Regions from separate parts of the Paenibacillus segetis genome, predicted to be linked through region 1. Evidence: riboswitches for the same ligand, from Rfam matches in the RefSeq annotation. Region 1 holds a riboswitch; the other holds the start of a gene.

Region 1 (5,229 bases):
AGAATATGCTCGATTTGTCCCCGTTCCATGCGGGGTTCCTACTAATGCTTTTGCCAATTTGTATGGTCATTGTAGCTCCGCTTAGTGGAGCTTTATCTGACAAAATAGGATCTGAACTGCTGACCTTTGCGGGGCTCATTGTGATGGTCATTGCCCAATTCGGATTAGCTAATCTGCACGGGGGAAGCTCTTTGATTGTTGTAGGCATTTGGATTGCGATGCTAGGGATAGGCAGTGGGCTATTCCAATCACCGAACAATTCGCTCGTCATGTCTGAGGTTCCTCGTACCCAGCTTGGTTCGGCTGGAAGCGTGAACTCATTGGTACGGAATATTGGGATGGTCGTAGGGATTACCGTTGCAACCACGATTCTGTTCCATGTCATGAGCGGTGAGGTTGGTTATAGGGTAACTGGATTGATCCCTGATCGGCCAGATGTCTTCTTAACTGGTATGCGAGTGGTTTTCACAACTTCGGCATCGATCTGCTTAGTTGCAGGGTTGTTAACGGGCTGGCGTATGTATAAATCGCAGGCGGTTAAGCGGGCCGTTGCTAAAGAGGAATAATTGCCAATTTAATGAATCCATCAACTTAGTACGGAAGCCCTTGAAATTTTCAAGGGCTTCTATATATATGAAACTAATGCTTGACGGAAAAAGAATAAAATTGGATAATTCAGCATGGTACATATATCCTATAAAAGGAGTGTTCTATCGTGGAACATCAAAAAATTGCCACGTTTTTCATGTTTTCTGGACGGGCTGAGGAGGCTATGAATTTTTATACCTCTTTGTTTGACAATTCAGAAATAAATAAGGTGTTATATCATGAAGATGGAACCATATTACATGCTATCTTTACTTTAAATGGACAAACTTATATGTGTATTGATAGTAAAGAAGAACATAATTTCAACTTTACGCCGAGCATTTCATTGTTTATAACCTGCGAGACATCTGAAGAAATTGATAATCTTTATCTGAAGTTATCTCAAGAGGGTACGGTACTAATGCCAATATGTCCCACTCCCGTAAGTGAGAAATTTGCCTGGGTTAATGATAAATTCGGTATCTCGTGGCAATTAATGCTGCTCTAATGAGAATCACTCATGAGAATTTATAACCGGTTACTAATTTGAGTTAAAAAGCTAGGTATATTGACTGCTATGAATATTCTACATTAAGCTAAAAAGGTAAAACAGAATATGCGGATGAAGATGGTAGGGAGAGACCCTGAGCAAGATATATTCTCCGGGCACCGAAGGAGCAAGTCGGCAGCTAGTCAGCTGTTCGATTAAACTCTCAGGTAGAAGAACCGCCATTGGACGCGACTCTGGAGAGAGCACATAGCCACCAAAGGGGAACGCTGGTCTTAGGACTGCTTAAACTCTCAGGTACCCAGGACAGAGGATCGGGCATTATAGCCGGATCTCTGTCCTTTTTTGTGTTTACAAGTTAATTAATAAGAAATATGCATACGAACAGGTAGAGCATGACAAAGTAAAGCTAGAACGCTCACCTAAGAAGGGGATTCGTCATGAGGTTCAAAGATGTATTTTCTATTATCGGTCCAGTTATGGTTGGACCTTCAAGTTCACATACAGCTGGTGCGGTGCGCATCGGTCGTGTTGCACGGCAGTTGCTCGGATGTATGCCTGAGCAAGCTATCATCACTTTTTACGGTTCCTTTGCGGAGACGTATTCCGGCCACGGAACAGATCTAGCTATTATTGGAGGACTACTTGATTTCGACACAGATGATGAGCGAATTCAGAATGCCTTCACTGAGGCCGAGCAGTCCGGTCTGCACTTTGAGTTGCGGCAGAGTACTTTGATGAGTCCTCATCCCAATTTCGTTGAGATTACAGCGAGCGTAGGTGGTAGGGATATCACAGTTAGTGGGGCTTCAATTGGCGGTGGAAATATAAAGATACATTCCATAAATAGCTTCGCTGTTAGCTGCACAGGATATTATCCGACACTGGTGATCACTCACGACGACCAGGTTGGGATCCTGGCTTCTATTACGAGAGCGGTTAGTAGCGCTGGATTGAATATCGGTTTTATGAATGTAGATCGCAAAGAAAGAAATGGTTCCGCGATGACAGTCATCGAGTGTGATAAAAGGCCGGGGGATGAAGTTCTCGAAACCCTTTCTCTCCTGCCACATATTAGCCGAGTCTCTGTAATTGATCTCAACTAGAGGAGTTGTATATATGCGTTTTAGTACCCTTAAAGATATAGTGGAAATATGCCAGGTTGAATCGTTAACGATCGCAGAGCTCATGATCGCTGAACAGGCTAAAGAAACCGGGGAATCACCGGAGGAGATTGTGAATCAGATGACCGCCTATTATCAAGTGATGAAGGAAGCGGTTAGTAAAGGACTTGAGAGTAATACTTCCTCTCGAAGTGGGCTTGTAGGTGGGGACGGTCGAAAGGTTAACGAACTCATCACTTCTTTTGAACCGTCTGTTGGTGTTTGGGCTGCTAAAGCGATGGCGTATGCTCTCGCAGTGTCTGAGGTTAACGCTTCGATGGGTCGCATTGTGGCTACACCAACAGCAGGTTCCTGTGGGATCATTCCCGGCGTCTTTGTTAGCGCTCAAGAGCGATTCGGATGGGAGGATGAGAAGCTCGTTCATGGGCTGTTTAGTTCGGGAGCGATTGGATACGTTATCGCCAACAATTCTTTCATTTCAGGTGCAGAGGGCGGCTGTCAGGCTGAGGTTGGTTCTGCCATCGGGATGGCGGCAGGAGCACTTGTAGAACTTCGTGGAGGAACTCCTGAGCAAGCGGTTCATGCCGTTGGTCTTGCGCTCAAGAATACGCTGGGTCTAATATGCGATCCTGTTGCCGGGCTCGTTGAAGTACCATGTATTGTTCGTAATGGTCTTGGCGCAGTGAATGCATTAGCGGCTGCGGATATGGCTCTTGCCGGCGTTCGAAGTGTCATTCCCTCGGACGAAGTGATAGGTGTTATGTTAGAGGTTGGTTCGAAAATGCCGGGAGAACATCGCGAAACGGCACTTGGTGGATTAGCTCAAACTCCAACCGGACGCAAGTTGACGGAGCAGATCAAAGCGACTAAATCACCATCTTAAATGATCCTTAGGAAACATGGTTTAAGGATTGAAGATGTGGTTAATCCTATCTATCAATGTAATAGTATTTTTCAGTTAGAGATAATTTAACGATTAAACTTAATGGAGGTAACACGATGACACATAAAAGCAACATACAGCGACGATTTCATGCTACACTCCTTCTTTTTACTTGCCTATTCATTCTGCTAAGTGGTTGTTCGAAGGCACAAACTGAATCACAGAACTCAATTCCTCCAGTAGAAACCCCAGCACCAACAGAATCGAATACGAATACTACAACAGAACAACCGAATTCTCAAACAGAATCTAATGTAGCGGATTCAGAAGGAATCCCCGCAGATGTGAAAGTTAAAAAGGTACTTGTGGATACTACAATAAAAAAAGATTATCACAAAAAGGTTGAGCTCCTTACAGACGGTGGTAAACGTGTAACCATTACCGATCCTAAAGGTGAAATTGTCTTGCGGCAACTTGAATATGATGGAATCATTCAAGCGGTTAATGGGAATCAAGTTACCGTCCAAGTGGAACATGGGGGGCAACAAACCTTAACCATTCCGAGTCATATCGTCATTGAAGATGAAGACAACTTAGGACTGAACAAAGGTGTTGAAATCGAATGGACGGTAGATACGGATGGTCAAATCCAAAGTGTGGAATTGGATGATTAAGTAAGATATAAATAGAATTTAGACTATCTCAAGGGCGACCCTCGGGTCGCCTTTTGTCTTTTCTAGTGTATAATTATGGAAAATATCTCTTAACTGACATTCTTTGAATAGGGGAGGGAACTGATGAGTAAAAAATATTATATATTTATTGCGATCATTACTTTATGCTCAATCATGTTAGATGCTTGTTCGTATAGAGAAGAAATTAAGAACACGAGTAATGTTACTACACAAGTTTCTACAGCTACTAACATAGCCCTTAAATATAAATTGAAGGAGCTTGAAGCAGCTCCACCGGACAACGCTAAAGAGATTAACCCAGAGCAAATCGCGAAGAGGGAAAAGTCGATTAAGTCTCTAACAACAAAAGAGTTTTTCGATAAACAATCTGCTGATCATGTCTACGAATGGGCTTTGAGAGCAGCATTAATCAAACAAAGTGACCTGAAAATTACTTATATTTCATTTAGAAGATCAAATGTTACTGAAGATAGCAGTGAGCTTACTTATGAGGCCACTCTTCGTTTTGGGGAAGAAAAATTAACCCTGAATGGAACGATGACTCTTTTAAAAGAAGGCGGCTCTTGGAAAGTAAATGATGATCAATATAACGCTGATGATATTTTAGAAATAATAAATACAAATGACTAACGGGCTAATTTCAACAATTCTTGATTATCAACAAAAGTCGTTGTATTAAACAGTAGTAATACATCCTCAATCCCATTCTCGGTCATGTAAGTACCAATATCGCCGTTGTAATACCGTAGATCGATAACGTGAATTTCCGGCACTTGAAGGGCTAGAAATGGAAGCACGCTATGCGCATAAGAATCTTTGATGACTAACAGCTTCTGCTGTTCTATGTCCTCTGGCTTAATATCGCTTGTTATGGTCATGAGGGCATGGACTCCACCAAGAAAATAAGAGTATTTATCTTTCTTCTCCAAATAACTGGGGTCGTATAGACTAGATATGGTTTCATTTGTATCCGCGATATACATCTTTGAAGAGGTAGGCCATTTCGGTACATAAACTTGGATGGAATCTGGGTCTAATCTATTGAATTGGCTCCGTGTATGATAGCTCCCTAGAAAAGAATCGGTGATCGTTTTAATCGTAAACTCCGATTTGTCCTTTACCGTCCAGCCCACGTTCTCCGCATAGGCTTGATAAGCTAAGTAAGCACCATAAGTCGTCCAATGATGGTCTGTGCGGTAGAAGATGGGTATCTGTTCATGAGCAGCAGGACGCAAGAAATCAAACCCATCCATGAAAGATAGGTTGACGCCTAACTGTAACTGATCAGCAACATACTCGTTCACCTTCACCTGCGGAAAAGTAGGGGCAAGCCAAGGTAGCCGTTCTGGATATACCCCAATCGACGTAGGAGCAAGCATAAACGTTATGTTGGCCTTGGGATGATTAGCCGCAAACTTATTAATAGCCCCC
Region 2 (5,229 bases), on a different contig from region 1:
TTCTAACGTTTTGGCGCTTTCGAAGGCTCCGGTAGCTAGTAATTGACGGGTCGCTTCTTCTTTACCGCCGAAAGTACCGTCCGAAGAATTATTTAGCAACTTTAGCTCAAGTGCCAATTGGACGTAACCCTTCGCCCAATCAGAGACAGTATTATCGCTAACACTTGGAGCCGACGGTACCCCTGCACTCTGGCCTAAAACCCGAACTAGAAATGTAGCTAATTGCTCCTTCGTTACGCTTCCAGCTGGGTTGAAACTCCCGGAGCCTACGCCGTCCGTAATTCCCGCTGTCTTAAGCGCTTCGATATAAGGCAGTGCATAACCGTTAGCGGGATCATCTGACGTTACGTCACTGAAAGACGATGTAGTTAGATTAGGGTTGACATTCAGACCAGCAATAAGCGCTGCTACCTTCGCGAATTGGGCTCGATTCATTTCATCTTTCAGCCCAAAACTAGTATCAGAGACTCCATTGAAAATACCTGCTGAAATCATGGCATCAAACTTTGCCTTTGTAGCTGCATCCAAATCCTTTAAATCGGTAAAATCGGCCGATGTCTGCGCTTCACTCACACCGCTGCCAATGGTTACTGCGGACGTCAAACCAACCGTCAGCGCCGTAAACAAAATCCAAATCTTTTTGTTCATAATTAACCACCTTTCCAAACTATAATTTTAAATTATTAATAATTTAATAGTAATATTTTAACAGAAAATTAAATATAAAACTCTATTAAATTTTAATAGATCCTGAATACAAAAAAAACCTCCTCGATCCTTTTTCGAGGAGGGTCTTGTCACGTTATCTAGAACAATAGAGCTTACCGATCTTGTTAGTTGCCTCTCTTCCTTCTATTGGAATAATGCAAAACAAATAATAGAATAAACCATAGGGGCGTTAACAATAAGGCCGGACGTGTCTCTTCAGCAAACAGCATAATAATGAGGATGATAGCAAACAAAGCTAGGACAACATAATTAATAAATGGAGTAAATGGTGCTTTAAATTTTGATTTTTCATGTAATTGCGGCTGAGTTTTCTTATATTTTATATGGCAAATGAGAACCACACCCCACACCCAAATAAAGCAAATGGCACTAATCGTTGTCACGATCCCAAAAGCTTGTTCCGGAATAAACTTACTCAAAAGAGCTCCCACAGATAGGACAAGTGTGGAGATCAACAACCCGTTTCTTGGTACATGATTTTTATTCAATTTTGCAAATTGGGACGGAGCCTGGTCATTCTTACCTAAGTTATATAGAATTCGACTTGTTGAGAACATTCCGCTGTTACAAGCAGAAGCAGCTGAAGTTAATACGACAAAGTTAATAATGCCCGCGGCGATCGGAATCCCCACTAAAGCAAAAGTTTTAACAAAAGGACTTTCTGCCGGACTTAGCTCCGTCCAAGGGTTAATGCATAATAGAGCAATAATTGCTCCAACGTAGAAGAATAGAATTCGTAAAGGAATTTTATTAATGGCCGATGGGATATTCTTCTCTGGATCCGATGTCTCTGCTGCAGACACACCTACTAATTCCACACCGACAAATGCAAACACAACCATTTGGAACGAAAGTAAGAAACCTGTTATCCCGTTTGGAAACATTCCTCCATGGCCCCAAATATTCTTGACCGTTACCGTTCCTGCATCTGTTTTGAATCCTATCACCAATAAAATAATCCCAATGGCAATTAATGCGAGAATAGTGACCACCTTAATTAAGGCAAACCAAAACTCCAATTCCCCAAAATTTTTGACAGTTAACAGATTGAGTCCTAATAAAATGACTAAGCAGAGAACTTCAGGTATCCATTGCGGAATATCGAACCAATATTGTACATATATCCCGACAGCAATAATATCAGCCATAGCCGTCATAATCCAACAGAACCAATAGGTCCAGCCAGTGACAAACGCTGCTCGTGGTCCAAGATAATCTTCAGCAATATCTGTAAAAGATTGATACCCTGCTTTAGACAACAGGAGTTCTCCTAACGCCCTCATTACAAAGAAAATGGCGATCCCGACGATTAGGTAAGCAAAAATGATAGAGGGCCCTGCTAGTTGTATTGCTTTACCGGAACCTAAAAATAGTCCAGTACCAATGGTTCCACCAATTGCAATGAGTTGAACATGCCGATTTTCTAATTCCCGCTTTAATTCTTGTTGTGCCATACCTGTTCCCCCTTAATGAATACGATAAATTGGTACAAAAAAAAGAGATCGGATGTCATCCAATCTCTTTGGTTCATAAGAATATGAAATAATATTTATCCCGCTAATAACGATTAGCATGATAAATACAAATTCAGTACTCTTCTGTCCTTTTGCCTGAGATTGTGAACCCTTCGGCGCTGCGGAATCCCGCAGTCTCTCCAGAAGCTGCTCCTGCTATAGTGTGATCCATAGCAATCATAGCTTGTGAAATATGAAATTATGAATTAAGTGTTGCTGTTCTAATATCTAAACATATTACTTGCGATGTGATGATTTAATCAGTGATAAAAGTCTCACTGTATTTTTTGTGATAATTCTATGTTAATAAAAAAACCGACAAATGAACATGGAAATATATTCATGACTAACACCTTACATGTTTCCGTTTGAAGCCGAGTTGCCCTTTATCCTCTGCCTTTTGAATATTAACTAAAGCGTTTAAGAACTTGCTTTTTGCGCTACCGTGACTGACTTCCACTGGACAAACTTCCTTTGCGATCTCCACCGCCATATCATGAAGCGGCAGATAGGATACTCCCACAGTATACAAGAAATTGTTCATCGAATATTTCGTACGTTCAGGGGCATCGTGAATTGTATTTTTTACAATCTCCAACATGTTAGCAATTTTCTCTTCGGAAAATTCACGGTCCGGGCGATTGCCGAGCAGCCAGCAGTAACAACTCCAACCTGCCGACATCCTCAGCTCTATATCGCTTGCAATCCAATTATCCGCGACTTCTTGCGCAATATCACTTTCTGCCAATGTTACTGCTACTACAAAATCCGATAGCATATAGAAATAGGCTCCATCGATCCACCGTTCAAAGTCCGCTTCCGTCATCGCTTTCGGTTCGGCAATCACCCCGGCAAAGTACATCGCGTCATAGTTCCCCGTAGCATAAAGCTGCTCAGCCAATGGTTGATTGAGTTTTATTTTTCTGAAGATGGGCTTCATCTGGCCTGTGGCCACGCCAAAAAGTGGTTCGTGTGCGCCGTTGGACAGGTATATCTTCTTGGTTCGTTCCTTGCCAAGAGCTTCAAGCTCTTGCATAACCATTTCTAGATTCATCATTTGCACTTCCCTTTAATGGTTGTCGTTTGTAATTAAGCCCGTCTTTATTTGAATCTTAGCACACTATAAAGACTCATGCACATTGAGTGCATGAGCCTTTATTATAGACAGGTTACTCTTATGACTCCTCGAACCGCTTCCCCGTTAAGCTCCTGATATGCGAGGCATCGCCATCGGTTCCTTTCCCAGCTCAGCCCATATGTATTTGAGCAGCAGTTCAGATTTCAAGCTGGCGCTAGCAGGATCATTCCATAGGTTTCGTAATTCCTTTGGATCCTCCTGCAAATCGAATAGCTCCCCGTAGGTCTGATTGTAGTACACCGTTATTTTGTATCTCGCGTCAACGTACGTCTTCTGGTGAATGGTCGTTGGCTCATGGCGAAATTCACAGATAGCATGATCACGAGCGTTAGATTTACTCCCCAGCCATACTTCCTTCTGATCGACTCCGGTCATGGCACATGGGATCGGAAGATCGGAGAATGACAAGAAGGTTGGCGCCAGGTCTACGAGTGACTGTATCGCTTCAGATGTGCGACCGGATGGAACCTGTCCCGGGTAACGCACGATAAACGGCAGCTTCATCAGATCCTCGTAATGGAACCCTCCCTTAGCCTGCAAGCCGTGCTGACCGAAGAAATGACCATGATCCGTCGTAAATACGACAATCGTGTTGTCAGCCAAACCTAGCTCGTCTAGCTTGTCAAGAATTTGTCCAATATATTTGTCCATCATGCTGATCATACCGTAATAAACAGCAACAAGCTTCTTCCGGTCGTAATCGGTCAGTCTTTTGCGCTCTCCATAATGGTAGTAATGATGCGAGCGATAACCGTGAATGCCTTCCCCCGTTTCACTCCAAGCAGAGAAATCAGGATTCTCCTCCTGCGTCATGCCAAAGTGTGGCGGGTTCTGTTCATGCTCACCCGGCACAATGGATGGAATCGTCAGCTGATCCGGATCGTACATCGTATCCCATGGCTCAGGTACTAAATATTCCGGATGAGGATCGAAAAAGCTTGCCCAATGGAAAAAGCTCTCTCCGTTCTTCGCATACTCTTCCAGCTTATCGTTGGTACGTTCGGCAATCCAGGTATTGTAGTGATATTGCTCCGGGATCGGCCACTTGTAGGTAATCGATCGGTCCATGTTACCGGTAGGAGGAAGGAAATAGTCTCGCCAATTACTGCAGCCCTTTTCTTCCATCCACAAGGCATAATGCTGGCCGACATGGGCTTCGTTCGTGTGATTTCGCGTAATCTCTATATGCTCGAATCCGTAGAACGGGCCGTTAAAGTTTCTCCAGAAATCAAGATCCTGCAGGACCGGGTACGCTTCCAATGAAGGATATCCCTCGGCCGACCGCAGCGGCTGGAGATGGGCTTTACCGACAAGTGAGGTTTTGTAGCCGTTCTGCTGAAAATCTTCACCAACCGTGTGACGATCTTCGAGTAGCTTTGTCCCTAGCGTCCAAGCACCGTGCTGGCTTGGGTATAGACCGGTTATGATCGAGGCGCGGCTCGGAGTGCAAGTCGGATTTGGGCAATAAGCTCGGCTAAAGGTCGTGCCTTCCTTAACTAGACGATCCAGATTGGGCGTATGTATCTCTTCGTTGAAGGCTCCGATTGTATCCCAATGCTGTTGATCGCTCGTAATGAGTAGGATATTCGGTTTGTTCATATTGTTCGCCTCCCTTTTCCCTAGTATAAGCTTGCAGGTAGCGAAATTGAATGGCTTCATGTATGATTTGTTTAACGATTTGTTCGTTCAGGAGAGGACGTATGAACATGGAGAACGGAAATATGAAGGAATACGAATATGAATATGCAGAGTATTTATATGCGACTTCTCCCTTATCTGAGAAGGAAGAATCCATTCGAATTGTTCGGGGTGGCCTCAGCAATGGTAAGGAAAACTATCGTACAGGTC

The links. A riboswitch is a leader RNA that binds a small molecule or an ion and turns the genes downstream of it on or off. The one in region 1 is predicted to bind glycine.
Region 2: it holds a riboswitch for glycine, as region 1 does, so the genes downstream of both, IEW05_RS16740 (amino acid permease) here and sdaAB (L-serine ammonia-lyase, iron-sulfur-dependent subunit beta) in region 1, are expected to answer to the same signal.

The regions. Positions count from the first base shown of each region.
Region 1 is NZ_BMFT01000001.1:1,050,858-1,056,086, forward strand. It holds gene IEW05_RS04560 (MFS transporter) at 1-566, shown strand, start outside; gene IEW05_RS04565 (VOC family protein) at 716-1,096, shown strand; glycine riboswitch at 1,211-1,327, shown strand; gene sdaAB (L-serine ammonia-lyase, iron-sulfur-dependent subunit beta) at 1,537-2,202, shown strand; gene sdaAA (L-serine ammonia-lyase, iron-sulfur-dependent, subunit alpha) at 2,216-3,103, shown strand; gene IEW05_RS04580 (hypothetical protein) at 3,220-3,777, shown strand; gene IEW05_RS04585 (hypothetical protein) at 3,901-4,428, shown strand; gene IEW05_RS04590 (DHHW family protein) at 4,425-5,229, opposite strand, start outside.
Region 2 is NZ_BMFT01000002.1:102,617-107,845, reverse strand. It holds gene IEW05_RS16745 (S-layer homology domain-containing protein) at 1-648, opposite strand, end outside; gene IEW05_RS16740 (amino acid permease) at 834-2,183, opposite strand; glycine riboswitch at 2,318-2,397, opposite strand; gene IEW05_RS16735 (DNA alkylation repair protein) at 2,590-3,297, opposite strand; gene IEW05_RS16730 (sulfatase family protein) at 3,445-4,980, opposite strand; gene IEW05_RS16725 (AraC family transcriptional regulator) at 5,082-5,229, shown strand, end outside.